Regions from separate parts of the Isoptericola sp. GX10416 genome, predicted to be linked through region 3. Evidence: predicted binding sites of a transcription regulator. Region 3 holds the regulator's gene; each other region holds the start of a gene.
The links. Region 3 encodes HrcA, which represses chaperone genes, less so after heat shock. Its sites were predicted from a motif close to TTNGCACTCGNNNNNNNCGAGTGCNAA; they were not measured.
Positions count from the first base shown of each region.

Region 1: ACWAT2_RS08390 (Hsp20/alpha crystallin family protein) is a predicted target of HrcA. The motif match lies at 4,117-4,143, and genes of this name have one in related genera.
Region 2: groES (co-chaperone GroES) is a predicted target of HrcA. The motif match lies at 5,452-5,478, and genes of this name have one in related genera.
Region 4: ACWAT2_RS12895 (FmdB family zinc ribbon protein) is a predicted target of HrcA. The motif match lies at 3,358-3,384, and genes of this name have one in related genera.

Region 1 covers NZ_JBWPVO010000004.1:141,415-148,972, reverse strand. Annotated here, with positions in the region: gene gcvP (aminomethyl-transferring glycine dehydrogenase) at 1-103, shown strand, start outside; gene gcvT (glycine cleavage system aminomethyltransferase GcvT) at 111-1,277, shown strand; gene gcvH (glycine cleavage system protein GcvH) at 1,353-1,721, shown strand; gene ACWAT2_RS08410 (LuxR C-terminal-related transcriptional regulator) at 1,968-2,201, shown strand; gene ACWAT2_RS08405 ((deoxy)nucleoside triphosphate pyrophosphohydrolase) at 2,293-2,706, shown strand; gene ACWAT2_RS08400 (P-loop NTPase family protein) at 2,703-3,287, opposite strand; gene ACWAT2_RS08395 (hypothetical protein) at 3,345-3,563, shown strand; gene ACWAT2_RS08390 (Hsp20/alpha crystallin family protein) at 3,597-4,022, opposite strand; gene ACWAT2_RS08385 (FBP domain-containing protein) at 4,207-4,707, opposite strand; gene metE (5-methyltetrahydropteroyltriglutamate--homocysteine S-methyltransferase) at 5,071-7,527, opposite strand.
Region 2 covers NZ_JBWPVO010000003.1:168,573-176,130, reverse strand. Annotated here, with positions in the region: gene tsaD (tRNA (adenosine(37)-N6)-threonylcarbamoyltransferase complex transferase subunit TsaD) at 1-778, shown strand, start outside; gene ACWAT2_RS06550 (SRPBCC family protein) at 783-1,382, shown strand; gene ACWAT2_RS06545 (DUF4166 domain-containing protein) at 1,379-2,074, shown strand; gene ACWAT2_RS06540 (alpha/beta hydrolase) at 2,112-2,831, opposite strand; gene ACWAT2_RS06535 (glutamate--cysteine ligase) at 2,931-4,079, opposite strand; gene ACWAT2_RS06530 (class I SAM-dependent methyltransferase) at 4,120-5,394, opposite strand; gene groES (co-chaperone GroES) at 5,589-5,885, shown strand; gene ACWAT2_RS06520 (WhiB family transcriptional regulator) at 5,972-6,262, opposite strand; gene ACWAT2_RS06515 (MerR family transcriptional regulator) at 6,464-7,558, shown strand, end outside.
Region 3 covers NZ_JBWPVO010000001.1:551,783-559,340, forward strand. Annotated here, with positions in the region: gene ybeY (rRNA maturation RNase YbeY) at 1-29, opposite strand, end outside; gene ACWAT2_RS02800 (PhoH family protein) at 26-1,090, opposite strand; gene ACWAT2_RS02805 (HIT domain-containing protein) at 1,093-1,446, opposite strand; gene ACWAT2_RS02810 (16S rRNA (uracil(1498)-N(3))-methyltransferase) at 1,457-2,239, opposite strand; gene dnaJ (molecular chaperone DnaJ) at 2,241-3,362, opposite strand; gene hrcA (heat-inducible transcriptional repressor HrcA) at 3,412-4,443, opposite strand; gene ACWAT2_RS02825 (hypothetical protein) at 4,709-4,888, shown strand; gene ACWAT2_RS02830 (helix-turn-helix transcriptional regulator) at 4,945-7,558, shown strand, end outside.
Region 4 covers NZ_JBWPVO010000008.1:92,570-100,127, reverse strand. Annotated here, with positions in the region: gene ACWAT2_RS12905 (5-formyltetrahydrofolate cyclo-ligase) at 1-649, shown strand, start outside; gene ACWAT2_RS12900 (penicillin acylase family protein) at 670-3,219, opposite strand; gene ACWAT2_RS12895 (FmdB family zinc ribbon protein) at 3,402-3,758, shown strand; gene ACWAT2_RS12890 (SAF domain-containing protein) at 3,852-4,502, shown strand; gene mscL (large conductance mechanosensitive channel protein MscL) at 4,550-4,945, shown strand; gene ACWAT2_RS12880 (hypothetical protein) at 4,952-5,185, opposite strand; gene ACWAT2_RS12875 (hypothetical protein) at 5,182-7,558, opposite strand, start outside.

The sequences.
Region 1 (7,558 bases), on a different contig from region 3:
CTGGCCGCCCGTCCGCCGCATCGACCAGGCGCACGGCGACCGCAACCTGCAGTGCTCCTGCCCGCCGATCGACGCCTACGCCGAGCCGCTCGGCCAGAACTGAGGACGCCATGACGGAGAAGAAGACGCCGCTGCACGCCGAGCACGAGGCGCTCGGCGCGACGATGACGGACTTCGGCGGCTGGATGATGCCGCTGCGATACACCTCTGACCTCGCCGAGCACCGCGCGGTGCGCGAGGCCGCCGGCCTGTTCGACCTGTCGCACATGGGCGGCATCGCGGTGACCGGCCCGGACGCCGGGGCGTTCCTCGACCACGCCCTGGTGGGGAACCTGTCGAAGCTTCGCCACGCGGGCGCCCGGTACACGATGCTCTGCGCCGAGGACGGGGGAGTGCTCGACGACCTGATCGTCTACCGCACCGGTGACGACGAGTACTTCGTGGTCGCCAACGCCGCGAACGCGGAGACGGTGCTGGTCGCCTTCCTGGAGCGTGCGGCCGGGTTCGACGCCGAGGTGCGCGACGTCTCCGCGAGCCAGGCGCTGATCGCCGTGCAGGGCCCGCGCGCCGCGCAGATCGTGACGGAGGTGCTCACCGAGGACCCCGAGAACTCCGGCGGCACCGCGTTCGACGAGCTGAAGTACTACGCCAGCCTCGGCATGCGGTTCGGTGACGAGGCCGTGCTCGTGGCCCGCACCGGCTACACGGGCGAGGACGGGTTCGAGGTCTGGGTCGCCACGCAGCACGCCGTGGCGCTGTGGCGGGCGCTGCTCGCGGCGGGGGAGCCGCACGGGCTCGTGCCCGCCGGGCTGGCGGCCCGTGACTCCCTGCGCCTCGAGGCCGGGATGCCGCTCTACGGCCACGAGCTCGACACGACGACCACGCCGTACGACGCCGGAGTGGGCCGCATCGTCAAGCTCGACAAGGTGTCCGACGACGGCACACCGGTCGAGTTCGTGGGCCGCGCCGCGCTCGCCGACCGGCACGACGACGCACCGGAGCGGGTCCTGGTGGGCCTGCGCGGTACTGGACGGCGCCCTGCCCGCGCGGGGTACGCCGTCGTGCAGCGTGACGCCTCGGACGCCGGCTCTCTCGGCTCGCGGGTCGGGACGGTGACGTCGGGGGCTCCGTCGCCCACGCTGGGCCACCCGGTCGCGATGGCGTACGTGACGCCGGAGGTCTCCGCGGAGGGGACCGAGCTGGCCGTCGACGTGCGGGGGCGGGCGGAGCCCTTCGTCGTCGTGCCGATGCCGTTCTACCGCCGCGAGCGCGGCTGAGCGTCCGCACCCGGCGCGCCGCGCCGTCGTCCGACACAATCTAGCCAGCCCTACCCCACGACAGGAGTCCTTCCCATGGCCGACTTTCCCGCGAACCTGCGCTACTCCGTCGAGCACGAGTGGGTCGACGACGCGACCCCCGCGACGGTGGGCGTCACGTCCGTCGCCGCCGACGCGCTCGGTGACGTGGTCTACCTCGAGCTGCCGGAGGTGGGCGCCACCATCGAGGCGGGCACCGTCATCGGCGAGATCGAGTCCACCAAGTCCGTGTCCGAGCTCTACTCGCCGGTCTCCGGCACCATCGTCGAGGTCAACCAGGCCGCGATCGACGACCCGGCGGTGGTCAACTCGGAGCCGTTCGGCGCGGGGTGGCTCTTCAAGGTCGAGGTGACCGGTGCGGGCCAGCTCCTCAGCGCGGAGGAGTACGCACAGCACGCTGGATAGGCAACCGTGACCTGATTGTGATAATGAGGTTTCCGTTGCTCCGTGCAACCGGAAGAAATGCCCCTGGCCTGCGGAGATATCGCGCAGAAGGCGCCCCGACAGCCACCGTGGGAACGCTCCGACCCCGCTTGCGCACATAGCCGCTCTGTGGTGCGCGTCATGAACCGCGCGCTGCACGCTCTCCTCCTGTGACGGCAGATCCCCAAGTCGATCGTGGCGATCGGCGGCCGTCGTGGAGGAAGAACGATGAGTGCAATCGAGATGGACCGTCTGGTCCTCGACCCTGGTCTGACGGTCCGTGAACAGGTCGTGCTGTCGAACCTGTCCGAGGAAGTCACGCTCGAGCAGATTGCGAGCAAGCTGTTCGTCACGCGCAACACGGTGAAGTCGCAGGTACGCAGCGTCTACCGCAAGCTCGGGGTCTCGACCCGGGCCGACGCCGTGGCCTGGGCTCGCACCGCAGGTTTGCGCACGCCCTGATCGGTTGGACGACGTCTGGCCCCGCTACCACTCGGGGGATGTTGGTAGCGGGGCACACGTCTGTCCAGCGGCGGATGGCAGACTCGCGGCCATGACCCGTCGCCTCGTCGTCGCCGCCGCCATCGTCGACTCGCTCGAACGACCGGCGCGTCTGCTCGCCGCCCGCCGGTCCCGGCCCGCGAGGCTCGCCCGCCGGTGGGAGTTCCCCGGCGGCAAGGCGGAACCGGGGGAGCAGCCGCACGAGGCGCTGCACCGTGAGCTCCACGAGGAGCTCGGCGTCACCGTCACCCTCGGGACCGAGCTGACGGGGCCCGACGACGGTGCCTGGATCATCACCGACCGGCACGTGCTGCGGCTGTGGTTCGCCGCGCTCGCCGGAGGTGAGCCGGCACCGCTCGTGGAGCACGACGAGCTGCGCTGGCTGGACGCGGGCAGCCTGTGGGACGTCGACTGGCTCGACGGGGACGTGCGGATCGTCGAGACGCTCGCCCGCAGGCTCTCCTAGGTCGACCCGACGACGCCGGGTGGCGCCGGGACGGGACGCTCCGCGCGGTTCGCGGTGCGTCCCACCCACCGTTCGACCTCCGCGCGGCTGCGGAGCCGCACCACCTCGAGGTGCGGCGCCTGCACCGCCAGCCGCTCGTCGAGGTGGTCGAGCGAGCGGCGGGTGCGCCACGCCCACCGCACGATGTGGTCGGCGTCGGTGAGGAACGTCCGCAGGGGAGGTTCGACGTTGCCGTTCCACAGCACGGTGCGACGGCGCCGCCGGCCCAGGGTGCGCCGCACCACCTGGTCCATGCGGACCTGGACCGGCAGATCGAGCCAGACCAGCAGCTCGGCCCGCTCGAGCAGGAGCGGTCGCACGGCCCGGTACTGCCACTCGGTGACCCAGGCGTCGCTCGCCACCAGTGCCCGGACGTCGTCGCGGAACTCGGGCCGGGGTGTCCACCGCGGGCCGTGGAAGAGGCCGTCCAGCTCCGTGTGGGGGACGTCGAGGATCTCTGCCAGGCGGGCGGCCAGCGTCGTCTTGCCCGCCCCGGAGGTCCCGGCGACCAGGACGCGGCGGGGGAGTCCGGGTCGAGGCATCCGGAGATCGTACCGGGCTCCGTCGTGCGCCGGACGGCGCCGGGCTAGGCTGGCCCCATGAGCGACTTCAAGGTGAACCCCGCCCCGCAGAACGACGCCCCGGGCGCGATGCTCGGGCGCGTGATCGTCTCGTTCGTGCTGTTCCTCGGCGGTCTGGTCCTCATCGGGGTCGGCGCGACGGCCGACCCGTCCATCGCCCCGTACGTGTTCACCGGAGGCATCCTCGCCACGGGGCTCGCGTTCGGGCTGCCGATGATCGGCGCCAGCAAGGGCTGAGCCCTCACCGGCGCCGACCTCCGGCTGTCGCGATCAGCTCTTGCGGGCCTCGATGGTCTCGCGGTCGGACTCGTGGCTGACCTCGATCCGGCGCGGCTTCGCGTCCTCGGCCACCGGGATGGTCAGCGTCAGCACCCCGTCGGCGTAGTTCGCCGAGATGTTGTCGAGCGCCAGTCCGCGGCCCAGGGTGAGCTGCCGCGCGACCGTGCCGGACGTCCGCTCCCGCACGAGCCACTGACCCTCGCCGGACCGAGGCGTGCGCTCGGCGCGGATCGTCAGGGTGCGGTCCTCGCACGAGACGTCGATGCTGCCGGGGTCGATGCCGGGCAGGTCGACGGCGAGGACGTAGTGGTCGCCCTCGCGGAACAGGTCCATCGGCATCGCCGGAGCGTTCCTCGACGTGGCGAGCGACCCGAAGAGTCGGTCCATCTCCTGGAACGGGTCCCAGTAGGTAGCCATCGCGCATCACCTCCTCGACGAGGGCCGCACGGTGCGGCCCCGACCGCGATCAGCGCGCCGGTCCGTCCGGCGTCGCCTGGCTACACCTCATGATTTAGCACTCTCACCCCGAGAGTGCCAAGAGGTGTCTGTTCGCTCTCGGCGAACATCCATCGAGGTGCAGTCAGGCGCCGTCGCACGCCGGTCAGGCGGTGCTGCGCACCTCTTCGAGGAACCGGCGGCTGCGTTCGCGCAAGCCCTCGATGCGCCGCTCGACGACGGCGGCGCGCGCCGCGTCGTCGTCGGCCCCGGACTCTGCGAGGGTGGGCCGCCGGCGCACGTTGCGCGAGCAGCGGAAGTCGGTGCAGATCAGCGTGCCGATCGTGCTGCCCTTGCGGCCGGGCGCTCCGCCGCGGCGTGCGACGTAGAGGGACGTGTCGCTGTTGTCGGCGACGTCCTCGCACCAGGCGCACATCGCGGCGCGGCGGCTGCTGGTCTCCGGGGCGCGCAGGATGATGCCGACGGGCTCGTCGTCGATCTCGGCGATCACGTACGCGGCGAGCGGCTGCTTGCGGTCGCGCCAGCCGAGGTAGTCGAGGCGGTCCCAGCGGAGCACTGCGAGGTCGGGGAGGATCATCCGCTGCCGCTCGCTGCGCGTGGCGTTGACGAGGGACGCGCGGATCTGCTGTTCGGTGAAGGGGGTCATGGGTCGGCTTTCGGGGAGCAGGGTTCACCCGCGGCCGTCACGGCGAGGGCGCAGACGCGCAGCCTCGACGGATCGGGTGAAGGAGGGCAGGGCTGAGCCAGGCACCTCCGCACGGGCCCCGTGGGTCAGCGGCAGGCGGCCTGGGTCGACGGGTTGCCTGAGCAGGCCTCGAGGGCCACCCCGATCCCCGCGACGACGCGCTGCATCTCTCGCTCCTCGTACCGGTCCGCGGCCCGCCCCGACGGCGGACCACCGTCGATGCTGGCACACCGGCGCCGCGACGGTCCAGACGGTTCTGCACCGCGTGCACAGATCACACCCCGCCGGCGCCACGGGAGCGCCGACGGGGTGTGACGACGGCGGTCAGAGCCCGGCGCGCACCGCCTGCGCCGCCGCGACCAGGTGGCGCAGCGACGGCTCCACCTCGGCGTACCCGCGGGTCTTGAGCCCGCAGTCCGGGTTCACCCACACCACGTCCGGGTCGATGGAGCCCACGGCGAGGCGCAGCAGCTCCGTGACCTCGTCGACGGACGGCACGCGGGGCGAGTGGATGTCGTAGACGCCCGGCCCGACGCCGCGCGCGTACCCGGCGGCGTGGAGCTCCGGCACGACCTCCATGCGCGACCGCGCGGCCTCGATGGACGTCACGTCGGCGTCCAGCCCGTCGATCGCGCCGATGACCTCGCCGAACTCCGAGTAGCACAGGTGCGTGTGCACCTGCGTGGAGGCCTCCGCTCCCGCCGTCGCCAGCCGGAACGCCCCGACGGACCAGCGCAGGTACTCCGGCTGGTCGGCGCGGCGCAGCGGCAGCAGCTCGCGCAGGGCGGGTTCGTCCACCTGCACGACGGCGGTGCCAGCGTCCTCGAGGTCGCGCACCTCGTCGCGCAGGGCGAGCGCCACCTGGTTCGCGGTGTCCGCCAGCGGCTGGTCGTCACGCACGAACGACCACGCGAGGATCGTCACCGGCCCCGTCAGCATGCCCTTGACGGGCTTCTCGGTGAGCGACGCGGCATACCGGGTCCACCCGACCGTCATCGGGGCCGGGCGGGTCACGTCGCCCCACAGGATCGGCGGCCGCACGCAGCGCGACCCGTAGGACTGCACCCAGCCCAGGTCCGTCGTCGCGAACCCGTCCAGCAGCTCGGCGAAGTACTGCACCATGTCGTTGCGCTCCGGCTCGCCGTGCACCAGCACGTCGAGGCCGATCTCCTCCTGGAGCGCGACCACCCGGGCGATCTCCGCGCGCATCGCGGCGGTGTACGCCTCGTCGTCGAGCTCGCCCTGGGCCCACGCCGACCGCGCCTTGCGGATCTCGGCCGTCTGCGGGAACGAGCCGATCGTCGTGGTGGGCAGCGGCGGCAGCCCGAGCCGCTCACGCTGGGCGGCGACCCGCTCGGCGTGCGCGCCGCGGGCGAAGTCGCCCTCGACGAGCGCGCCCAGGCGCTCGCGGACCGTGGGGACGACGACGCCCGGTGCGGTCGCCCGCTCGGCCAGCGCCGCGCTCGCCGCGTCGAGCTCGGCGCGCACCGAGTCCGGGCCGTCGGTGACGGCGCGGGCCAGCGTCGTGACCTCCCGGACCTTCTGGTCGGCGAACGCGAGCCAGCGGCGCAGCTCGGGGGAGCGACCCGCGCGCTCGGCGGCCGGCCCCTCCCACGACTCGTCCTCCACGTCGTGCGGCACGTGCAGCAGCGACGTCGAGGTGCCGACGGTCAGGGCGCCGGCGCCCAGCGGGCGCAGCGCGGCGAGCCGGTCGAACCGGGCGGCGAGGTCGGCGCGCCACACGTTGTGCCCGTCGACGACGCCCGCCACGAGGGTCTTCGTCTCCAGGCCGGGGACGGTCCCGTGCGGCCCGTGGCCCGTGGGGACGGAGCCCTTGACCAGGTCGATCGCGATGGCGTCCACGTCGGTCGCGGCGAGCAGCGCCAGGCCGTCGCGGGTGCCGCCGTCGGCCGGCGTGCCGGTCGCGAGCCCGCCGAACGGGGTGGCCACGAGGATGGCCGGGCGCTCCGCCTCGGCGTCGAGACCGTCGTCGTCGGACCGTGCGGCGAGGTCGGTCGCCAGCGCGCGGTACGCGGAGGTGATCGCGGCATCGACCCGCTCGGCGGTGGCGTCGACCGTGTCCGAGACGAGGACGGGCTCGTCGAGCTGCACCCACGGCACGCCGACGGCGGCCAGCGCCCGGAGCAGCTCGGCGTACGCGGCGACCACGTCGTCGAGCCGGTCGAGGGGGTGGAAGCCCTCGCCCGCGTCGTCGGCGGCCTTGGACAGCGCGAGGAAGGTGACCGGCCCGACGAGGACCGGCCGGGTGGTGACGCCCGCCTCCTTGGCCTCGGCGAACTCACGGACGATGCGGTGGTCCGCGAAGGAGATCGGCGTCGTCTCGCTGATCTCCGGCACCAGGTAGTGGTAGTTCGTGTCGAACCACTTGGTCATCTCGAGCGGCGCGTCCTCGCCGCGGCCCCGGGCCACGGTGAAGTAGCCGTCCAGGTCGAGCGATCCGTCGTCGCCGTCGATCAGGTCCCGGAACCGGGTCGGGACGGCACCGAGCAGCGCCACGACGTCGAGCACCTGGTCGTAGAACGAGAAGGAGCCGGGGACGGAGCCGTCCTCGGGGTCCAGCCCGAGCGAGACGAGGCGTCGCAGGGTGTCGCGGCGCAGCGCGCCGGCCGCGACCTCGAGGTCGACGGCGTCGGTGCGCCCGGCCCAGAAGGACTCGACGGCGCGCTTGAGCTCGCGGCGGCGGCCGATGCGGGGATAGCCGAGGATCGTGCCGCCGGGGAACGCGGTGGTGGGGCGGTGGGGTTCGGTCGGTGTGGTCATGAGCACTCCAGGTGTCGGTGCTTCCGCGTCG
Region 2 (7,558 bases), on a different contig from region 3:
GCTGACCATCGGCGCGAGCGCCGCCAAGGCGCTGTCCATCGGACTCGCCAAGCCGTTGTACGGCGTCAACCACGTCATCGGCCACGCCGCGGTCAACCAGCTCGTCGACGGCCCGTTCACCGGGCGCTCGATGGCGCTGGTCGTCTCCGGCGGACACAGCTCGCTGCTCCTCGTCGACGACATCGCCACCGACGTCACCGAGCTCGGGTCCACGCTCGACGACGCGGCCGGGGAGGCCTTCGACAAGGTCGGCCGCCTGCTCGGCCTGCCCTACCCGGGCGGCCCGCACATCGACCGGCTCGCCCGCGAGGGCGACCCCGAGGCGATCCGGTTCCCGCGCGGGCTCACCGCACGCAAGGACCAGGCGAAGCACGCCTACGACTTCAGCTTCTCCGGGCTCAAGACGGCGGTGGCCCGGTGGGTCGAGACCTGCCAGGACGAGGGGCGCGAGGTGCCGGTGGCCGACGTCGCGGCCTCCTTCGCGGCGGCCGTCGTCGACGTGCTCACCGCCAAGACGATCGCGGCCTGCCGTGCGCACGACGTGGACACCCTGGTGATCGGCGGCGGTTTCTCCGCGAACAGCCAGCTGCGCGAGATGGCGGCGGAGCGGTGTGCGGCCGCCGGGATCGACCTGCGCATCCCGCCGATCCGCTACTGCACCGACAACGGGGCGATGATCGCGGCGCTGGGCTCCGCCGTCGTGCGGGCCGGGGTGGCGCCGTCGGACCTCGACATCGGCGTCGACTCGTCCATGCCGCTGACCGCCATCACGGTCTGAGCGCGTGCGCGCGCTGTACGTGGAGACCGTCGTCCGCACGACGACGGACCGGCTCTGGGAGCTGACCCAGGACCCGGAGCAGCACGTGCGCTGGGACCTGCGGTTCAGCCGGATCGTCCCCGTCGGCGAACTGCCCGGCGGCGGCACGCGGTTCCGCTACGAGCGGGCGGTCGGCCCGCACACGATCCGCGGCACCGGCACCTCCCTGGGCGAACGCCAAGGCCCGGACGGCACCTGCACGTCCGCGCTGCGCTTCGACACCGACGACCGCACCTCGCCGCTGCGGGACGGGCGCGGCTACTGGCGGTACGTCCCGGTCGACGGCGGTACCCGGTTCGTCACCGGCTACGACTACACGCCGGGCTTCGGCCGCGCCGCGGACCGGGTGCTGCGCCCCGTCGTGCTGTGGATGACGGCGTGGAGCTTCGACCGCCTGCGGATCTGGGCCGAGACGGGCACGCCGCCCGAGCGGTGGCCCCTCGTCTCCGTCCTGGCGTTCTGGCGGCGGGACCGGCCCCGGGCGTCCCGCTGCGTCACCCGGCGCCCGGGCCGCGACCCGATGCACGACGCCCCGGCCGCGCTCGACACCCTGGAGGCACCGTGACCGAGACGCCGTCCGAGAGCATCTTCCGCCGCGCGCTGGGCACGGAGTTCGACCGGCTGCACCCCCAACTCCGGCGTCGCTTCGGGGTGTCGACCGACGGCGGGTACGCCTGCGTGGGCCGGGGCGTGATGCGCCGGATCCGTCGCGGTCCGTGGTGGACGGTGCCGTTCCTGCAGATCGGCCGCCTGCGCAACATCCTCGTCGCGGACGTCGGCGACGAGGTGCCCTTCACCGTCGAGAACTACCCCTACCGCGACCCCCACGGTCGCGAGACCGTCACGTTCGTCCGGGAGTACTGGGTCCCGGGCAAGCGGCGCCCGAGCCGCTTCGACGCGACGATGGTCCTGGACCCCGGCCGGGGCGTCATCGTGGACTACCTCGGCACGCACCAGCACCTCGCCGTCGACCTGGACCTGCGGGTCGAGCCGGACGGGTCGCTGCTCCTGCGCTCCGGCGCGCAGCGCTTCTACGAGGGTCCGCTCGGCTTCCGCTTCCCGATGCTCTTCTCCGGCCGGGCGACGCTGCGCGAGAGCTACGACGACGATGCCGGCGTCTTCCGCATCGACCTCGAGGTCCGCAACCGGTTGTTCGGGTTCCTCTTCGGCTACGACGGGACGTTCACCTGCGAGTACCCGGAGGCGACGACGGCGCCCGCGCGGCTGCGGCCCGTCCGGCACGAGCAGAGGCTCTGACGCCGGGTGGTGATGCGCCCGCGCAGGTCACGGGCTTTCACGAGGGGTGGGGTGCCTGCTCCAGCAAGGCCTGCACCTGATCGACCACCAGGTCGGGGTGGGAGACGAACGGGTGGTGCCCGGTCGGCAGCTCGACGGAGCGCGTCGCTCGACCCGCGTGGATGCGTTGCAGCTCGACCGAGGTGCTGCGATCGTTCCCGCAGACGATGTACGTCGAGTCGACTCCGCGCCAGCCGGCAGCACTGGTTGGCGTCACGAACGCGCCGGCCGCCTGCGGGGCCACCCGCTCCCACGCCTGACGCTGGGTCGCGTCGTCCGCGTCCTGCAGGAACCGGGCTCCGAACGAGGGAGCGTCGTAGCCGGAGACGCTCAGCGTGCCGTCACCGTTGTCGCCGATCGACACCGGGTCGTCCTCACCGCTCATGATGGCGGCCTGCGACTGCCCGACCTCGGGCAGGTAGGACGAGACGTAGAGCAGGTGCGAGACCGCGGGGTGCCGGCCGGCTTCGGCGATGACGGTGCCCCCGTAGGAGTGACCGACGACGATCGCGGAGTCCATGTCGTCGAGCTCACGGCGCAGCGCCGCCGCGTCGGCGACGAGGCCGCCCGCGACCTGCTCGGGTGCGGTCTCTGCGCACGACGGCAGCGCGAGGGCTCGGCTCTGGATCCCAGTACGTTCCCGGAGCAGGTCCGCTGCTCGCCGCCACCACCATTCCCCGTCGCGGACCAGAGCGCCATGAACGAATACCAGCTCCACCGGAACACCTGAGCTCTTCATCTCAGTGACCCTACGGATCCACGCACGATGAAGGGGCCGAATCTGCTGACGGCGCATTTCCAAGCGCCCAGGCGGCCGTCAGCCGAGGGGCAGCGGTCGCCCCGCCCGCAGCTCGCCGACCAGCGACCGCACCACGGCCTCGAGCCCGGCCTGCCCGCCGCCGTGCGCGGCGGCGACGGCGCGCTGGCGCTGGTAGGAGGCGCCCGCCCGCAGGATCTCGTGGATGCCGTCCAGCTCGGCGGAGCAGCCGAGCCGGGCGGCGACCGGAGCGAGCTCGTCGAGCAGCCGCGGCAGCGCGTCGGTGATCAGCTCTTCGTTGCCGTCGGCGTCCAGGATGATGATCGCGTCCATGCCGTACCGCGCGGCACGCCACTTGTTCTCGTGGACGAACCAGCGGGGCATGACGGGCAGCGGCCGGCCCTCGTCGAGCAGCGTGGAGAAGTGCTCGACGAGGCAGTGCACGAGCGCCCCGAGCGCCGCCAGCTCGAGCACGTTGGACGTGCCGTCGCAGACCCGCACCTCGACGGTGCCGAAGTGGGGCGCGGGCCGCACGTCCCAGCGGACCTCGGTGAAGTCGTCGATGACCCCGGTCTTGAGCATGTCGTCCACGTACTGCTCGAGCTGGCTCCACTCGGAAAACTGGTACGGCAGGCCGGCGGTGGGCAGCTGTTGGAAGATCAGCGCGCGCATGGAGGCGTACCCGGTGTCGTCGGCGCCCCAGTAGGGCGACGAGGCCGACAGCGCCTGCAGGTGGGCGACGTAGACCATCAGTGACCGCACGATCGGCAGGACCTTGGCGCGGTCCTCGATCCCGACGTGCACGTGCACGCCGTAGACGACCTGCTGGCGTCCCCACACCTGGGTGCGGTCGACGACGGTGGCGTACCGCTGCTTGTCGGTGACCTGCTGCTGCGACCAGTGCGCGAACGGGTGGGTGCCGGCGCCCATGATCTCGACCCGCATCGGTTCGACGACGTCCCGGATCGCGGCGATCCCGGCTTCCAGGTCGACGATGGCGGCCCCGACCGTGTCGCACACGTCCGAGACGACCTCGAGGGTGTTGCGCAGGAACTCCGGCTTGACGAAGCGTGCCCGCTCGTCGGGGCCGAGCGCCGCCATCACGGCGGGCGCGACCTGGCGCAGGTTGCCGGAGTCGGCGTCGACGAGCGCCAGCTCCCACTCGAGGCCGACGCTCGAGCGGCGGGACGGCGCGAAGTCCAGCGACATGGGGCCATGCTTCCATGCCACGGGGGTGGCTGCCGGGGTCCTACCAACCGGTGGCGAGCGGCTCGACGACGAGCACGTGCTGGCGCCCGGCCACGCGCGTCAGGACGAGGGTGGCGGCCGCGTCACCCTTGAGCGCGAGTTGCGAGCGGAGCTGCTCGGGGGTGACGGCGGTGCCGCGCTTCTTGACGGTCAGCCGCCCGACGCCGCGCTCGCGCAGGTACGCCTTGAGCTTCTTGAGGTTGAACGGCATGACGTCCAGCACCCGGTAGCCGGTGGCGAGGGGAGCGGTGCCCGACGGCGGCGCGGGGCCGAGGGCATCGGTGGTGACGTACGCGATGGTGCGGTCGACGAGCCGGCCGCCGAGCTCGGCCGCCGCGTGCGCGACGAGCCCGGCGCGGACGACGGCGCCGTCCGGCTCGTACAGGTAGGCACCGACCGCCCCGACGTCGGGCACCAGGTCGGCGTCCTGCGGTCCGGTGCGCAGGGTGCGTTCCACCGTGCCCGAACCGTCGGTCGCGCCGGGTGTGCCGCCGTCGGCCGCTGCTGCGGTGCCGGTGCGCAGGACGTGCGCCGAGCGGCCGGGACCGTCGGGTGCGAGGGGGCCGAACCAGAGCCCGGCCTCGACGACGTCGCCGTCGACGGAGACCCACTGGGTCTCGGCGTCGTCCGGGAGGCCGTGGTGCGGGATGCCGGGGCCGACCTTGATGCCGAGCGCCGGCACCTGGGCGCGCAGGGCCCACACGGCATCGAGCGGCGGTGCGTAGGCGGCGGGGTCGAAGATGCGCCGCCCGCCCCGGGTGCGGCGGGCGGGGTCGGCGTACACGCCGTCGACACCCTCGCCGGCGAGGTCGAGACCGAGCCCGTCGGCGTGCCGGACCGTCGCCTCGGGGAAGGCGCGCAGGTTGACCGTGGCCAGGGCGGCGGTGACCTCGTCCACGTCGGTGGCCAGGACGTCGAGGCCCACGCCGGCGAAGGCGAGGGCGTCCGCGCCGATGCCGCAGGTGAGGTCGGCGACCTTGGTGACACCCGCGGCGAGGTAGCGGCGGGCGTGCTGCGCAGCGACGAGGAGGCGGGTGGCCTGCTCGAGGCCGGCGGAGGTGAGGAGCATGCCGTCCGCGAAGGACCCGAGCTTGCCGCGGGCGCGGGCGCGGAGCCGCGACTGGGTGAGGGCCGCAGCGGCGAGGTCGGGGTCGACACCCTCGGAGCGCAGCCGGGTGGCCAGCACCATCGCCTGGTGCTCGTCGTACGGTGGCAGGGCGTTGAGCAGCGCCCAGCCCTCGGGGCTGAGCAGCTTGGTGAGGGAGGCCGCGTCCATGGGGTCATCGTCTCAGGAGCGGGGGCGGCGGTGCGCCGGTGCGCCGTGGGAGGAATCTTGGCACTCGACTTGTCAGAGTGCTAACGGCTGCCTAGATTTGGTCCCAGCGCTCACGCTGAGCCGGCACCCGCGACGACGGCCAGCGACAGGGTGCGTCCCAGTCCAGCTAGTCATCGCGAACAAGGAGGTCCGACGTGTCGGTCCCCATCAAGCCGCTCGAGGACCGGATCGTCGTCAAGGCCGTCGAGGCCGAGACCACGACCGCTTCCGGCCTGGTCATCCCGGACACCGCCAAGGAGAAGCCCCAGGAGGGCGAGGTCCTGGCGGTCGGCGACGGCCGTTTCGACGACCAGGGCAACCGCGTCCCGGTCGACGTGAAGGTCGGCGACAAGGTCATCTACAGCAAGTACGGCGGCACCGAGGTCAAGTACGCGGGCGAGGAGTACCTGGTGCTCTCCGCGCGCGACATCCTCGCCGTCGTCGTGAGCTGATCCCCAGCTCTCGACGCTGACGTACGAGGCCCCGCATCATCCGTGATGCGGGGCCTCGTCGTGTTCGTGGGGGGGGGGGGGGAGTCTCAGCCGGCCTTGCGGTCGCGGCCGGCCAGCGCGGCGGTGCGCTCGTCCTCGCTGAGCCCGCCCCAGACGCCGTACGGCTCGCGGACCCGCAGCGACTGCTCGCGGCACTGCATCATCACCGGGCACGAGTGGCAGATGGCCTTCGCGGCCTCCGCACGTCGCCGCCGGGTCGACCCGCGCTCACCCTCGGGGTGGAAGAACAGGGTGTCGTCCGCGTCGCGGCACGCGCCCTGGTACTGCCACTCCCACAACTCCATGACTGGCCCAGGCAGTCTCGAGATCTCCGTCATGGCGAACAACCTACAAGTTGTGCAGAAGTTGTTCAAGGGGCTGGAGCAAGTTGGGCACGCTGGGTGTTCGATGTGGGGCTGACCAGGTCGTGAACCGGTTTCGTGAAACGAGTGACTCGTTTCGGTCGGGGATCCTCGCCGGGATCGTGACGCGCCGCAGGCCGCGGTGGCGGTCACGCGCAGCACTGGCAGAATCGAGGCATGACCACCTCGCGACCGGCCCAGGACTCGGGCGGGTCACGCCCGTCAGGCCCCGGGTTGGCTGTCGCAGCCGTCGCACGCCGTCTCGGCGTGGCCCCGGCGACGCTGCGGACCTGGGACAGACGGTACGGGCTCGGCCCCTCCGACCGTACGGCCGGCTCGCACCGGCGGTACACCCCCGACGACGTCGCCCGGCTGCTCGTCATGCGCCGCCTCACGCTCGAGGGCGTCGCGCCCGTCGACGCTGCCCAGGCGGCGCTCGAGGCCGACGTCGAGGAGCTCGACGAGGCGCAGAGGTCCGGCCCGCCGGTGCCCCCGGAGAGCAGCTCCGAACCGGAGGCGCCCCCCGTGCGCGAGGACGGCGAGAGCGCCGGACGAACCGGCCGGGCGCACCTGCGCGCGCTCCCCGGCGGGGGGCAGGGCGCGCACGCCGCGCCGGGCCATGGCGCGGGTCAGAACGCGTCGGGCAAGGTGTCCGCCGTCGTCGACGCGGCGCTCGCCTACGACCAGGGCCGCTGCGACGACCTGCTGCGGATCCCCGCCCAGGGCGATCCCGCCGTCTGGTGGGCGAACCTCCTCGAGCCGGCCTGGAGCCGGGTCGCCGAGCGGACCGTGCTCGCCGGTCCGGGGGCCGTGCCGGAGGTCGTGCTCGCCACCGCCGCCCTGCACGCCCTGCGGTCCTTCACCGAGGCCTTCGAGCAGGCGGTGGTGCAGAACGGCGGGCCGCCGGCCAACCACCCGAGCCGGATGCGCAACATCGTCCTCATCTTCGCGGCGCCCGACGAGGCCGTGCCGCTCTCCGCGCACGCGCTGGCAGCCGCCCTGACCGCCAAGGGGAAGACGGCACGGATCGTCACCGGCCCCGCGAGCACCCGGCGCTCCCTCGAGCTGGTGACGATGGTGCGCCCCGCCGCCCTGGTCCTGGCGACGACCCAGCGGCGGCCGGACATCGACGTCGTCCACGCGGTGCACGAGGGGTTCCCCGACCTGCCGATCTTCGTCGGGCTCCGCCGCGACGACGTCGCGACCGAGATCCCCCTCGCCGCGCAGGTGCAGCGCGTGCGGTCCTTCACGGGCCTGCTGCACGAGGTGCTC
Region 3 (7,558 bases):
CCCGACTCGTTGTTGACCTCGATGCTCACCGGCGTCCCCCTCGGTCGTTCCGGCTCCCCCGGCCGGCGCCGTCGCCGCGGGGCCGCGTGGTGTCCCACCGCGCGTAGGCGTCGATGATGTCGCTCACGAGCCGGTGCCGCACGACGTCGGAGCTCGTCAGACGGCAGAACTCCACGTCGTCGACGCCGGTGAGGATGTCCTCCACGACCCGTAGGCCCGACGTCGTGCCACCCGGCAGGTCCACCTGCGTGGCGTCACCGGTGATGACCATCGTGGAGCCGAACCCGAGCCGGGTGAGGAACATCTTCATCTGCTCCGCAGAGGTGTTCTGCGCCTCGTCGAGGACGATGAACGAGTCGTTGAGCGAGCGGCCCCGCATGTACGCGAGCGGGGCGACCTCGATCGTGGAGGAATCGATGAGCTTGGGGATCGAGTCGGGGTCGACCATGTCGTGCAGCGCGTCGTACAGCGGCCGCAGGTACGGGTCGATCTTCTCGCTGAGCGACCCGGGCAGGTAGCCGAGCTTCTCGCCCGCCTCCACGGCGGGGCGCGTCAGGATGATCCGGTTGACCTGCTTGGCCTGCAGGGCCTGGACCGCCTTGGCCATCGCCAGGTACGTCTTGCCGGTCCCGGCAGGGCCGATGCCGAACGTGATGGTGTTCGCGTCGATGGCTTCGACGTAGCGCTTCTGCCCGACGGTCTTGGGCCGGATCGTGCGGCCCCGGCTGGACAGGATGTCGAAGGTCAGGACCTCGGAGGGGAGCTGGACGGTCTTGGCCGTGAGCATCGCCACGGACCGCGAGACGACGTCCGGGGTGAGCGGCGTCCCGGACTCGACGACCTCGACGAGCTCGTCCAGCAGCCGGGAGACGATCGCGACCTCGGCGGCCGGGCCGTGCACGGAGATCTCGTTGCCCCGGGCGTGCACGTCGACGCCGGGGAACCCGTCCTCGACCGCGCGGAGCACGGAGTCGCGGCTGCCCAGCAGGGCGACCATCGGTACGTGGGCCGGGACGACGACGCGGTGCTCGGCGGTGTACCCGGCAGGTTGCTGGCCCGGGGGCCGATCGGAGGCGGCAGAGGTCGACATGCTCAGGCGGGGCTCCATCCGAGCTGGGTCCCGGCGATGACGTGCCCGTGCACGTGGAAGACGCTCTGGCCCGCTCGCGGGCCGGAGTTGAAGATGAACCGGTACTGCCCGTCGGCGAGGTCGTGCGCCACGGTGTCGGCGACCTCGACCACCTCGGCGAGCAGGCCGGGGTCCGCCGCGGCGAGCACGGAGACGTCACCGTGGTGCTCCTTGGGCACGACGAGCACGTGCACAGGAGCCTGCGGGTCGATGTCGCGGAACGCGATCACGCGTTCGGTGGTCTCGACGACGTCGGCTGGCAGCTCGCCCGCGACGATCCTGCAGAACAGGCACTCGGGATCAGTGGTGTCGGTCATACCGTCCACGCTACCGCCACCGGCCCAGACGTTCGCTCAGGAGTGCGACGGCGACGGGTCCGGCCGTCGAGGTGCGCAGCACGTGCGGGCCGAGGCGTGCCGCGGTCGCGCCCGCCGCGACGAGCGACGCGAGCTCGGCCTCACCGATCCCGCCCTCCGGCCCCACGACCACGAGCAGCTCGGGCGCGACGGCCCCGGAGGCCCGCTCGGCGGCCGCGGGCAGCGCGACGTCCGCGAGCGCCGTCGTCGCCTCCTCGTGGAGGACGACGACGGTACCCCCGGCGGCCGCGACCTCACGGGTGCGCGCCGCGAGCTGCTTGGTCGTGACGTGCTCGGACACCGCGGGCAGGTGCGCCCGGCGCGCCTGCTTCACGGCGGAGCGCACGGTCGACTCCCAGCGCGCCCGGGACTTCGCGGCCCGGGCGCCTCGCCAGACGACGACGGACCGGTCCGCCTGCCACGGCACGACGGCGTCGGCCCCGACCTCCACGGCCGCCTCGACCGCGAGCTGGTCGCGGTCGCCCTTGGCGAGCGCCTGGACGAGCGTGAGGACGACGCCGGGTGCCGGCTCGGTGGCACGCTCGGCCACCCGCAGGCGGACGTCGGTACCGTCGACCGACTCGACGACGCCGCGCAACCGGGTCCCGCCGCCGTCGACCACGTCGAGGGTCTCGCCGGGTCCGCGGCGCTGCACGACTCCGGCGTGGCGGCCCTCGTCACCGCCCAGGACGTAGACCTCGCCCGGTGCGACCCTGCTCAGGTCGTCCGCCGAGAGGAAGACGGGCGCGCTCACCTCAGCGGCCGCTCAGCTTGTCCTTGAGGCGGGAGAACACACCCGGGTGCGCCGCGACGAGCCGTGGCTCGGGCCGCTCCTCACCGCGCAGGCCGGCGAGCTGGTGCAGCAGCGCGGACTGCTCCTCGCTCAGCTCCGTGGGCACCTGCACCTCGACGTGGATGTTCAGGTCACCCCGGCCGTTGCCGTGCAGGTGCCCGACGCCGAGACCCTTGAGGGTGATGATCTGGCCCGGCTGGGTGCCCGGGCGCAGGTCGATCTCCTCGGCACCGTCGAGGGTGTCGAGCTCGAGGACCGTCCCGAGCGCCGCCGCCGTCATGGGCACGGGCAGGGTGCAGTGCAGGTCGTCGCCGCGGCGGACGAAGACGTCGTGCGCCCGCTCGCGGATCTCGACGTACAGGTCGCCGGCGGGACCGCCGCCCGGGCCGACCTCCCCCTGGGACGTCAGCTTGATCCGCGTGCCGGTGTCGACGCCGGCCGGGACGTTGACCGTCAGGCTGCGGCGCGAGCGCACGCGACCGTCGCCGGAGCACTCGGCGCACGGCTCGGGGATGACCGTGCCGAAGCCCTGGCAGGCGGCGCACGGCGCCGTGGTCATGACCTGCCCGAGGAAGGACCGGGCCACGCGCTGGACGTTGCCGCGGCCGTGACACACCTCGCAGGTGCGCACGTCGGTGCCGGGCCGGCAGCCGTTGCCGCCACAGGTGCCGCAGACGACGGCCGTGTCGACCTGGAGCTCACGCTTGGCGCCGAACGTGGCCTCGACGAGGTCGATGTCCATGCGTACCAGCGCGTCCTGGCCGCGGCGCGCGCGCGGTACCGGGCCGGAGGCCTGGCCACCGCCGAAGAACGTCTCGAAGATGTCCTGGAAGCCAAAGCCCTGGCCGAAGCCGCCGCCGGCGCCCCCGCCCGGCGCGGTCGGGTCCACGCCGAGGTCGTACTGCTCGCGCTTCTCGCGGTTCGACAGCACCTCGTACGCGCGGGCGACGTCCTTGAACTTCTCCTCGCCGGCAGCCCCGGCGACGTCCGGGTGCAGCTCGCGAGCGAGCTTGCGGTATGCCTTCTTGATCTGCTCGGGAGAGGCGTCGCGCTCGACGCCCAGGATCTCGTAGTAGTCGGTCACAGTTCTCTCTTCGGTGACGTACGCGGTCTGGTCAGGGTTTCCGCGTGGCTCAGCTCGGCAGCACGCGGGAGAGGTAGCGGGCCACGGCGTGCACCGAGGCGATCGTGCCGGGATAGTCCATGCGGGTCGGGCCGATCGAGCCGAGGGACGCGACGGGGTCGCCGCCCGACCCGTAGTCGGAGACGACGACGGATGCCTCGGTGAGGCCGTCCAGCCGGTTCTCGTGACCGATCCGCACACCGACGCCGTCGCTCGACATCTCGGTGAGCAGCCCCAGCAGGATGACCTGCTCCTCGAGCGCCTCCAGCACAGGGCTCAGCCCTTGCTCGAAGGTCGCCTCGGAGCGGGCGAGGTTCGCCGTGCCCGCGAGCACGATCCGTTCCTCGTTCTCCTGCCCGAGGGTGTCGACCACCAGGTCGGCCACGGCACCGGCGACACCCGCCAGGTCCGGGCCGACGGCCTCCACCACGGCGGCGAACGCCACGGGGAGGTCCGCGAGCCGTTTGCCGGCCGCCGCGGCGTTGAACCGGGCGCGCAGCTCGGCCAGCGTCGCCTCGGCCAGCGGGCTCCCGCCGTCGGCGGTGCCGGGCAGCTCGCAGAAGCGCTGCTCGACCCGGCCCGTGTCCGTGATGACGACGACGAGCAGGCGTCCCTCCCCCACGGGGACGATCTCGAGGTGGCGCAGGCCCGACCGCCGCAGCGACGGGTACTGCACCACGGCGACCTGCCCGGTGAGCTGGGCGATCAGCCGCCCGGCCCGCACGAGGACGTCGTCGAGGTCGACGGCCTCGGACAGGAACGTCTCGATGGCGCGCTTCTGCGGGATCGTCAGGGGCCGCACCTCGGCGAGGCGGTCGACGAAGAGCCGGTAGCCGGCGTCGGTGGGCACGCGCCCGGCCGACGTGTGCGGCTGGGCGATGTAGCCCTCCTCCTCGAGCGCCGCCATGTCGTTGCGGATCGTGGCGGGCGAGACACCCAGGCGGTGGCGCTCCGTCAGCACGCGCGAGCCCACGGGCTCCCGCGTCGTGACGTAGTCCTCCACGATGGCGCGCAGCACCTCGAGACGACGTTCCTCGCTCACTCTCCTGCGCCTCCCTCCGCCGAGCACCCTGGCGTTCGTGCGTGGCCGTACCTTTAGCACTCTCGATCGTTGAGTGCCATCCTACGCGTCCCGACGGACAGAACCACGAGTGCCGCCCACCGGCCCGGTGAGGTACCTCAGACCGCTCGAGGGCCTTGCGGTGCGCCGAGAACCGGGCACCTGCCCGATCCACGCGCCTGCCTCACCCGTCGAGGCTGGTCGACGACGGGTCACCCGGCCCGGCACGACAGTCACGGAGGCGATCATGCACCCGATCGAGCACCACACCCTCTACCGCCGCCAGGAGTCCGAGCTCGCCCGACGTGCCGAGCAGGTGCGTCAGGCACGCGAGCGCCGCACCGCAGAGCCGGAGCGCGCCACGGGGCGACGGGAGCCTCGGGCGGAACGTCACCGCCTCACGCTGCTGTGGCGCCGCACGGCGTGAGCACCGCCGTGCCCCCGGTCCGGGGCGACCACGCCGCCACCTGGCACGATGACCAGGTGAGCCTCGAACCCTCTCCGCTGGTGGGCCGCGCCGACCAGCTCGGCACGCTGCGCGGCACCCTGTCGTCGGCCCGGCACGGCCAGGGCGACACGGTGCTGCTGTCGGGCGAGGCGGGGATCGGCAAGACCCGCCTGGTCACCGAGCTGCTCGCCGCCGTCGGCGACGACGTCCTCGTCGTGCGCGGACAGTGCGCCGACTCGGGCTCCGGCCCGGTCCCCTACGCGGGCGTCGAAGGCGTGCTGCGCGAGGTCGTCGCCGCCCTGGGGCCCGCCGACGCCCTCGCCGCCGCCGGCCCGGCCGCGGACGCGCTCGGCGCCGTCCTGCCCGAGCTCGTCGACGTCCGCCCCGACGTCGGCACCGGGCGCGCACCCGACGTGCTGGCCGACCTCCTCACGACGCTCGCCACCGAGCGGCCGGTCCTCGTCGTCGTCGAGGACCTGCACTGGTCCGACGACGTCACCCGCGCCGTCGTGTCCCGCCTGGCCCGCGCGGCACGCACCACAGCCCTGTGCCTGGTGGCCACCTACCGCAGCGACGACGTCGGCCGCCGGCACCCGCTGCGCACCACCCTCGCCGAGCTGGACCGGGCGCGGCTCGTCACCCGGGTCGAGGTCCCGCGCCTCGGTGCGCCCGAGGTCGCCGAGCTCGCCCGGACGGTGCCCGACGGCGGCAGCCCCGTCGCGCTCGACACCACCGCCCTGGCGGATCTCGTCGAACGCTCCGAGGGTGTGCCCTTCTACGTCGAGGAGCTCGCCCGCTGCCTCGACGCGGAGATGCCGACCTCCCTGCGCGACGTGCTGCTGCTGCGCTACTCCCAGCTCTCGGCCGGGGCGCAGGAGTTCTGCCGACTCGTCGCGGCCGCCGGCGCACGGGCCACCCACGACGTCCTCGCCGGCGTGCTGGGCGACGACGCGCTCGCCGCCGCCGAGCCTGCCGCACGCGAGGCGGTGGACGCCCTCGTGCTGCTCGCCGAGCCGGACGGCTACCGGTTCCGCCACGCGCTCATGCAGGAGGCCGTCGACGCGGAGCTCCTGCCGACCGAGCGCCGTCGCCTGCACACCGGGTACGCGCAGACGCTCGCGAGCGGCCCCCGGACCGTGCCTCGGCTCGCCGAGATCGCGGACCACTGGTGGCGGGCCCGGGTCCCCGGCAAGGCGCTCGCCGCCGCGGTCACCGCCCACGCGGCCGCCGGGCACGACGCCGCGGTCTCCACGGCGGCGGCACTCGGCGAACGAGCCCTGGAGCTCTGGGAGCTCGTCGAGGACGCCGAGGCCGTCACCGGCACGACCCACCACGACCTGCTGCTGCGGGTCGCCGACACGCAGCAGCTCGCGACCCGTGCGGACCGCGCACTGACGCTCGGCCGTCAGGCGCTCGTCGAGTGGCCGGCCCGCGACCCTGGCGGACGTGCACAGGCCCTCGGCCAGGTGGCCCTGTACTCGCTGCGCACCGGCGACCCCGCCGGTCAGGACCTGCTGTCCGAGGCGCTCGAGATCGCCCCTGCCGACGACGCGGACACCCGGCTGTGGCTGCTGCGCGCGCAGGCACGCACCGCGATGCTCGCCGGCCGGGCCGACGAGGCGATCGACGCCGCGACGCGCGGTCTCGAGGTGGCGACGGCGTCGGGCGACGCGGTCACCGCGTCGATCCTGCACAACACCCGCGCCGTGGCCCGGATCAACACCGGCGACCTGGTCGCGGTCGACGAGCTCGTGGCGGCCCGCGACCTGGCCGGGGACGACTGGCACGCCGTCAGTCGGTACTTCACGAACGGTTCGGACGCCTTCATCAAGCTCGGCCGGTACGCCGACGCGCTCCGGCTCGCGGCGGAGGGCGCCGACCGTGCCCGCCGCAGAGGTGCGGGCATGGTCAGCCGCACCATGCTCGAGGGGAACGTGGCCGAGGCCCTCGTCATGATGGGCCGGTGGAGCGAGGCCGACGCCTGGTACGAGCAGGCCACGACCCAGGTCGAGCCCAGCACGTTCGCCGTGTACCTCGCCGAACGGTGGACGTGGCTGACCCTGTGGCGCGGTGACGTCGACGGGGCGTTGGCGATGGCCCGCCGCCACCGTCCGGTGTGGATGCGCCACGAGCGCATCGAGACGCAGGTCCGCTACCGGATCCGCACCACGCTGGCCGAGCTGGCCCTCGTGCGCGACGACCTCGACGACGCACTGGACCTCGTCGGCATCGTCACCGACCACCACGATGGCGCCATCCCGTACGCCCTCTCGTTGCTCGGGGTGGCCGGACGAGTGCTGGCCCGCGCCCGCGACGAGGGCCGGGACGTCGACGTCGTGCCCTATCGCGACGCACTGGAGCGGTGCGCCGTGTGGCCCACCCACCCGGTGTGGGAGGCGGTGTTCGACGCCGAGCTCGGCGAGGGGCCCTGGTCGGCCGTCGCTGACCTCGGCCCCGACGACGGCGCGCCGGCTCATCTACGGCCCTACGCCCTGTGGCGCGACGGCCGCGCACGGCTCGACGGCGGCGACACGGCGGGGGCCCGCGGCCTCCTGACCGCCGCCGTCGAGGCGGCCGAGGCGATCGGTGCGGGCTACGTGCGGGACCGGGCCCTCGCCCTGCTCGACGACGCAGGGCCCGCCGTCCCTC
Region 4 (7,558 bases), on a different contig from region 3:
CGACCTCAAGGCCTCGACAGCGCATCAGCCGTACCCGGTCGTCGCGGGGATGGAACCCGAAGATGCCAAGGACGAGCTGCGGCGCGCGATCCGCCACCACCGCTCGGAACGCTCTCAACGGCTGCGTGACCAGGCGGCGAAGGCGCTCGCCGAGGTCGTCGCCGACGTCCCCGCCGTGCAGGAGGCGTCCGTCGTCGTCGCCTACTCCCCCCGTCCCACGGAGCCCTCCACCCTGCCGCTGCTGGAGCGCCTCGCCGCGCGCGGCGCACGGGTGCTGCTCCCGGTGCTCGGCGCGGGCCTCGCCCGCGACTGGGCGGACTACACCGGTCCGGACGACCTCCGCGAACGGGCCCCGGGCCGGCCGCCGGAGCCGGGCGGGCCCAGTCTCGGCGCGGAGGCCATCACGCAGGCCGACGTCGTCATCGCCCCCGCGCTGGCCGTCGACACGAGCGGCACCCGGCTCGGGCAGGGCGGCGGCTGGTACGACCGCGTGCTGAAGCAGGTGCGTCCTGGTGTGCGGTCCATCGCGCTGGTCTTCCCGGAGGAGCTCTACGACGCTGCCGAGCGACCGCTGCCGGTCCTGGAGCACGACGTGGCCGTGCACGCCGTCGCGACCCCGGACGGCTGGCTGCCGCTCCCGGCGGCGTAGTCACCGGGAGCGGCAGGACCTCAGGGCACGAGGGTCGCGGTGTCCTTCGCCGCCTCCTCGACGGCTGCGCGGCTGAACGGCCACGGGAACGTCTCGCCGTCGGCCCACGCCGAGAGCTGGTCGGTGTAGTGGGACGACGCCGGGTGGCCTGACGTGCCGGTCACCGTCACCCACGTCGAGGCGTCCAGGTCGCCCAGGTCCACGACCATCCGCATGGACGGGCCGGTGGTCACCCGGAAGCTGCCCGTCGAGGCGTCCCACGAGGTGGCGTTGACGATCGAGCTGCCGCCGGCCATCTCGACCGGTCGCGGGTTGACGTAGTCGCGCACCAGGGCGGGCACCGACTCCCCGCCGATCACCGGGTGCTCCAGCGCCAGCGTGTGCAGCGCGCCCCACCGCCAGTCCGTCGCGTCCTTGGACAGCTCGACGGTGAGGTCGCCCCGCGCGGTCACCAGCGCCTGGGTGAGGGCCTCGTCGCGGGTCTCGACCACGTTGACGGTCGAGCGGTCGTCCCAGAACGGGTGCTCCGGCCGCTCGAGCATGTCGCGCACCACGACGAGCCACCGCGACCCGCCGGTCGGCCGCATGCCCTCCGGGACGTCGTCCCAGAAGGTGGTGCGCAGCAGGTTGCGCCACACCGCGTTGAAGTAGGCGGCGGCCGCCGAGTCCGTCTCCGTCGTGTAGTCCCAGCCGGCGAGCAGCTGCTGGCCGTCCGCGTCGTACGGGTCGTCGATCTCGACGTCGAGCAGGGCGGGCACCAGCGCTGCGGCGAACGGCGACCAGTCGTCGTTCTGCAGGTTGTTCATGTCCTCGACCGAGAAAGGCCGCCCGGCCGCGACCTGCTGCGTGATCAGCTCGCGGATGCGCTCGGAGCGGAAGCCGTGGTCCCAGTCCTTCGACAGGTCCGGTCCGACGCCGTGGGGCAGCACCGCCTGGTTGGCCGCGACGATGAACCCCTCCTCGGGATCCAGCGACCGCGGCATCTCCTCCGCGTCGACCCAGCCGCGCCAGTCGTACCGGGGGTCCCAACCGGGTCGCGGCCAGGTGCCGTCGGCCGGCACCGGTCCGGAGACCCGCTTCCGCTCCGGGATGCGGCCCGGCGCCTGGTAGCCGATGTGCCCGTCGGTCGTGGCGAACACGATGTTCTGGGCGGGCACGTCGAACATCGCGGCCGCCTCCTGGACGTCCTCGGCGTCGGCCGCGGCGGCCATCGCGAAGATGGCGTCCGCCGTCCGGCCCGGCTCGAGGGCGGTCCAGGCCAGCGAGACCGCGTACTCGCCGAAGTCGGTGCCCACCTCGGTCGGGGAGCCGACGACGGCGCCCACGTCGAGCACCGAGGACACCACCGGACCGTGGTCGGTCGAGCGCACCTCCAGCTCGACCGGGTCTGCTCCCGCGACACGGATCGTCTCGGTGCGCGACTCCATGGGGACCCATTCCTCGGCGTCCGCGTCGCGCAGCCACGTGTCGTCGCGCACGCGTTCGACGAAGAAGTCCGTCACGTCGGCGCCCATGTTGGTCAGTCCCCAGGCGAGCTCGGCGTTGTGCCCGATGATCACGCCCGGAAATCCCGCGAACGAGAACCCGGACACGTCGAACGGGCAGTCCGCCGAGACCTGCTCGCAGTGCAGGCCCACCTGGGACCACAGGCTCGGCACGTCCAGCGCGAGGTGCGGGTCGTTGGCGAGGATCGGCGAGCCGGAGGCGGTGAGGTCACCGGAGACCACCCAGGAGTTCGACCCGGCGCCGTCGCCGGTACCGACGAGGACGGGTACGGCGTCGAGCGCCGCGGCGGCCGACGAGACGGCGCCGCCGAGCGCGTCGCCGCGCCAGGCGACGTCGGCCGGCGCGGTGCGCGAGCCCTTGCGCCCGTCGTCCTCGACGAGGTCGCTCTCCGCCAGGATCGGGGTGTTACCGCCCTCGACGAAGCTCGGGAAGAGCTCGTCCACGAGCTCGACGTCCTCCAGCGCGCCGTACGCGAGCGCCCGGTCGAGCTCGTCGTCGTAGTTGCCGCGCAGGTCCCAGGCCATCGCCTTGAGCCAGGCGAGGGAGTCGACCGGGTCCCAGGGCGCGGGTGTCGCGACGTCGACCGTGGCACCGAGCACGGTGTACTCGAGGGCGATCTCGTCCGTGCTGCGGTCGGCGAGGTAGGCGTTGACGCCCTGCGCGTACGCCTGCAGGTAGCCGCGCGACTCCGGGGAGATGAGGTTCCACTCCTCCTCGGCCACCTCGCGCCAGCCGAAGGTGCGGATGACCTTGTCCGCGTCGATCGCGGTGGGGACGTCGCCGACGAGCTCGGCGAGCCGCCCCGACGTCACGTGCCGGCGGTAGTCCATCTCGAAGAACCGGTCCTGGGCGTGCAGGTACCCCTGCGCGGCGAAGAGGTCCTCCGCGGTCGATGCGTACACCTGCGGCACGCCCTGCTCGTCGCGGTGCACCGTGACCTCGCCGGCGAGCCCGGGCACGTTCTGCGTCCCGGAGGTCTCCGGCAGCGGCTTGCGGACCGTGACGACGGTGAAGGTCACGGTCGCGACGAGGGCGAGCGCCACGACCACCGCGATCCCCACCACTCCTCGCCGCAGGCGGGAGCGGGGCCCGGGGACGGGCTCTTCCTCGCCTGCGTCCTCGGGCGGTCGGGTCTCGTCGGGTTCGTTCGCTGAGGGGAGGTCGCTCGCTGACACGCAGGCGAGACTACCGTCCGCGTATGATTGGCACTCGCATCATCTGAGTGCCAGCCCGACGAGGAGAACCCGTGCCCACCTACGCCTACCGGTGCGCCGACTGCGGCCACGCCTTCGACATCCACCAGGCGTTCACCGACGACTCGCTGACGGTCTGCCCGGAGTGCTCCGGGCGGCTGCGCAAGCAGTACGGCTCGGTGGGCGTGACCTTCAAGGGTTCCGGCTTCTACCGGACCGACTCGCGCAACGGGTCGAAGAGCTCGGGCGGCTCGTCGTCCGGCACCTCCGGCTCGTCCGACAAGAAGTCCGGCGGCTCCGACAAGGGCTCCTCGACGTCGGGCTCGTCGGGCTCCGGCTCGTCGGGCTCCGGCTCGTCGGGTTCTTCGGGGTCGGGCTCCTCGGGCGCGTCCAAGGCCGCCTCCGCCTGACGCGGGCACCCGAGGCCACCCCCAGGTGGAGGCGGTCCACCGGCGCACGACGGCGACCGCACCGGCCGCGCCGCGCGCCCTAGCGTGCCCGGCATGGAGCCCTCCACCACGTCCCGCCTGGCCCGCCACGCGCGGACGGTCGCCTGGCGCAGCCGGTTCGTCGTCGCCGCCCTGTGCTGCGGCGTGGCCGCCGGCATCACCGTCGACGCGATGCGACCCGAGGTCCCCGCCACCCGCGAGGTGGTCGTCGCCGCTCGTGCGCTGCCGGCCGGCACGACGCTGCGCGCCGGCGACCTCACGACGCTCACGGTGGCGGCCGAGCTCGCCCCGGACGGCATGCTGACCGACCCGGCCGACGCCGTCGGCCGCTCACCCGCCGTCGCCGTGCCCGCCGGGACCCCGGTGCACGCCGACCTGGTCGCCGGGGGTGGGATGGCCGAACGGGCGCCCGACGGCACGGTCGTCGTCGGCGTCCGGCTCACCGAGGCCGCGTGGCTGCGCCCCGGCGACCGCGTCGACCTCCTCTCGACCGACGACGCCGACGAACGCCTCGCGCGCCGCGCGCTCGTCCTGCCGGGGCTCGCGGACGACGACGATGCCGACGGCGCGGGCGGTCTCCTCGGCAACGCCGCGCCCGCCACGCAGGACGCCGCCGTCACCCTGGTGGCGGTGGACCCGGAGGAGGCCGCCGCCGTGTCGGCCGGCGCCCGGTGGGGCACCGTCGCCGCCGTGCTCGTACCCTGAGACACGGTGGGGGCGAGAAGCGCTCCCCCGCTCAAGGAGGACGGGACATGCTGGCTGGCTTCAAGACGTTCATCATGCGTGGCAACGTGGTCGACCTCGCCGTCGGCATCGTCATCGGCAGCGCGTTCGCCCTGGTGATCACCGGTCTGATGGACGGGATCCTCAACCCGCTCATCGCCGCGATCTTCGGCGAGCCCGACATCTCCGGGGTCGGCACCTTCGAGCTCAACGGGGCCTTCTTCAGCATCGGCCTCTTCCTGCAGGCCGTGCTCAACTTCCTCATCGTGGCGGCGGCCCTGTACTTCGTCGTCGTCATGCCCATGAACATGTACGCCGAGCGCCGCCGTCGCGTCGAGGACGAGGTCGCGGAGGAGCCGGATGCCGACCTCGCGCTGCTGACCGAGATCCGCGACCTGCTCGCCGCGCAGGCCCGCCGGCCCTGACTCAGGTCACCAGTGCGGCGGCACGTCCCGGCGCAGCCGGTCGTCGTTCGAGTCGTGGCCGCCCTCGTCGTCAGCCGTGACGCCCCAGACGGTCTCGCGCTCGCTGCCGCGGCGCACGGCGCGCCGCGGACCGCGTCGGCGGGCAGCAGGTGCACCCGGCCGGTCAGGCTCCGCGGGGCTCACGGCGTCCCCGGGGTCGGGTGTGCCGGTGGTGTTCGCGGACTCGTCGGAGGACGTCACTCCCCCATTGTCTCCCGGGGATCCTTGACGACCTCGTCAGGCTCGTCGTCGGCCATCACGGGCACCACGACCTCGGGCGGGACCGGCACGCCACCGGGGGTGCCGACCCGCTCGTCGCGGACCTGCTGCACCAGGCGGCGCACGCGGTCCGCCTCGCCCTCCGGGTCCAGGAACGCCGCCGCGGACCACACCTGCGCGACGGTCCAGCCGAGCCCTTCGAGCCGCTGGGCCAGCTGCCGGTCCCGCACCCGCACGGACGGCTCGGCCACGTACTGCGCGTCGTCGGTCAGCACCGCCACGAGCAGCTCGCCCGGCAGGTCGGGATGGCCCACCACGAGCGGGATCCGGTCACCGTCGCCGGTGCCGTAGTCCGTCTCGACGAGGTACCCCAGCCGCCACAGCCGCTCACCCAGGTCCATGAGGAGCCTGTCCGGGACGCGGCCCGCGTCGATCCCGTTGCCGAGCTCCACCTGGTCCGCCACGCCCGAGCGTCGCTCGGCGAGCTCGAGGACGTCCCGCAGCAGCCGCGGCCCGGCGCCACGCAGACGGTCGGGGTCGAGAGCCTCGGCCGGGAAGCAGGACACCACGTGCAGGCGACGCCGCGTCGCGCCGAGCGCTCCCAGCAGCATCGCCGCCCCGCCGTCGTCCCCGAGGACGCCGAACCGGTGCAGCACGCGGCCGTGCGGCGTCCGGCCGAAGCCGAGCGAGAGCAGGATCGTGTCGCGCGAGAGCCCGGCCACCCCCGTGATGTCGGCGACCACGACGGGCTCGGCGCGCCGCCCGGAGAAGAAGGGGGCGAGCGCGGGGTTCGCGCGCACCTCCGCGAGCAGCGCGTCGCGGATCCGGTCCGCGTGCGCGGCGGTGACCGTGACGATCCCGAGCGTCTCCTCGGGGCGGGTCAGCGCATGCTCGATGGACACCTCGACGACGCGGTCCACCTCGGCTCGTGTGCTCTCGACGGACCCGGACGTCGGGTCGGGCATCCCCGTGCCGTCGACGACGTCGAGCTGGACGAGCGCCTCCGGCCGCGGCAGCGGAGCCGGCCGCAGCAGACCCTCGTATCCGTGGGCCGCCAGCAGGCGGGTCAGCTCGGGGTCGCGGCGGTTCTCCCGCGGCTGCAGCGTCACCGTGGGCAGCAGCTGGGACAGCTCGCGCACGCTGGTGCCCGACGCCGTGCGCGGGTCACCGACGACGACCACCTGCCGGCCACGAGCCAGGCAGGTGACGACGACCTCGATCGGCACGTGCTGGACCGCGTCGAGCACCACGAGGTCGACCGTGCGGTGGGTGGGCAGCAGGTGAGGCACCAGCGTGGGGGTCGCCAGGACCACGGGCCGCAACCGCCGGGCCACGTCGCCGTACCTCTCGACGAGCTCGCGCAGCGACGCCATCCGGCCCTCGATGAGCTCGGCGAACATCGCCTCGGACCCCTCACGGTCCTCCCGCATCGCCGCACCCAGGTGCGCGCGGGCGGCCACCCTGGCCGGCTGCGAGAGAGCGGCGAGGTGCCGGGCGTCCAGGTCTCGGAAGCGGCGCGCCAGCGCGTCGAGCCCGGCGCCGTCCTGGCCCGCGAGGGTCGGGTCGCCACCGAGGATCTGCTCGAACACGCTGGTCCACCACGCGAGGTCCAGCTCGGCGGCCACCTGGTCGGCGTCGACGCGGCGCGAGGTCAGGTCGTCGATCAGCTCGCCGAGACCTGCCTCGCGGGCTCGGCGGAGCAGGTTCGTGCGCTCGGGCAGCGTCTCCAGCGCCTGGGGGTCCAGGGCGAGCTGGTGCAGCCGCTCCGCGAGTGCGTCGAGGTCCAGGTCGAGCAGCTGCGCACCGTGCACCGTCGGTCCCAGCACCGGCTCGAGGGCGACGAGGTCGATGCGCACCGCCTCGTACGTGTCCTCGATGGTGGCCAGCCCCTCGGGAAGCGTCGGCCACCCGCCGCGCGGCGAGTGCTCGGCCCAGACGTCGCGCTGCTCGGCCACCTCGATGAGCGCCGAGTGCAGGTTCGGCACCCGGACACCCGGACGGACCATGTCCCGCGCGCGCTTGCGCAGCCGCCGGCGCGTGAACCAGCCCATCTCCACGCCGTGCTCGCTGCGCCACCGACGCGTCGCCGTCGCCTGCACCAGGTCCGTCGCGGTGCGCTCGAACACCATCGGGTGGAACACGTCGAGCGTGCTGCGCATGCCCGCGAGCATCGCGAGCTGCGTACCCCACGCGTTGATCGTGGTCGGCGCCTCCAGGCCCGTCACCTCGCCGGTGTACGCGATCTGACGGCGGAGCTGCGGCAGCGTCGCCTCCTTGAGCCGCCGCACGCGCGCCAGGGCGTCGCGCGCCTCGTCCATCGTCGTCAGGTGGGCGCCGAACCACGCCGTCGAGGAC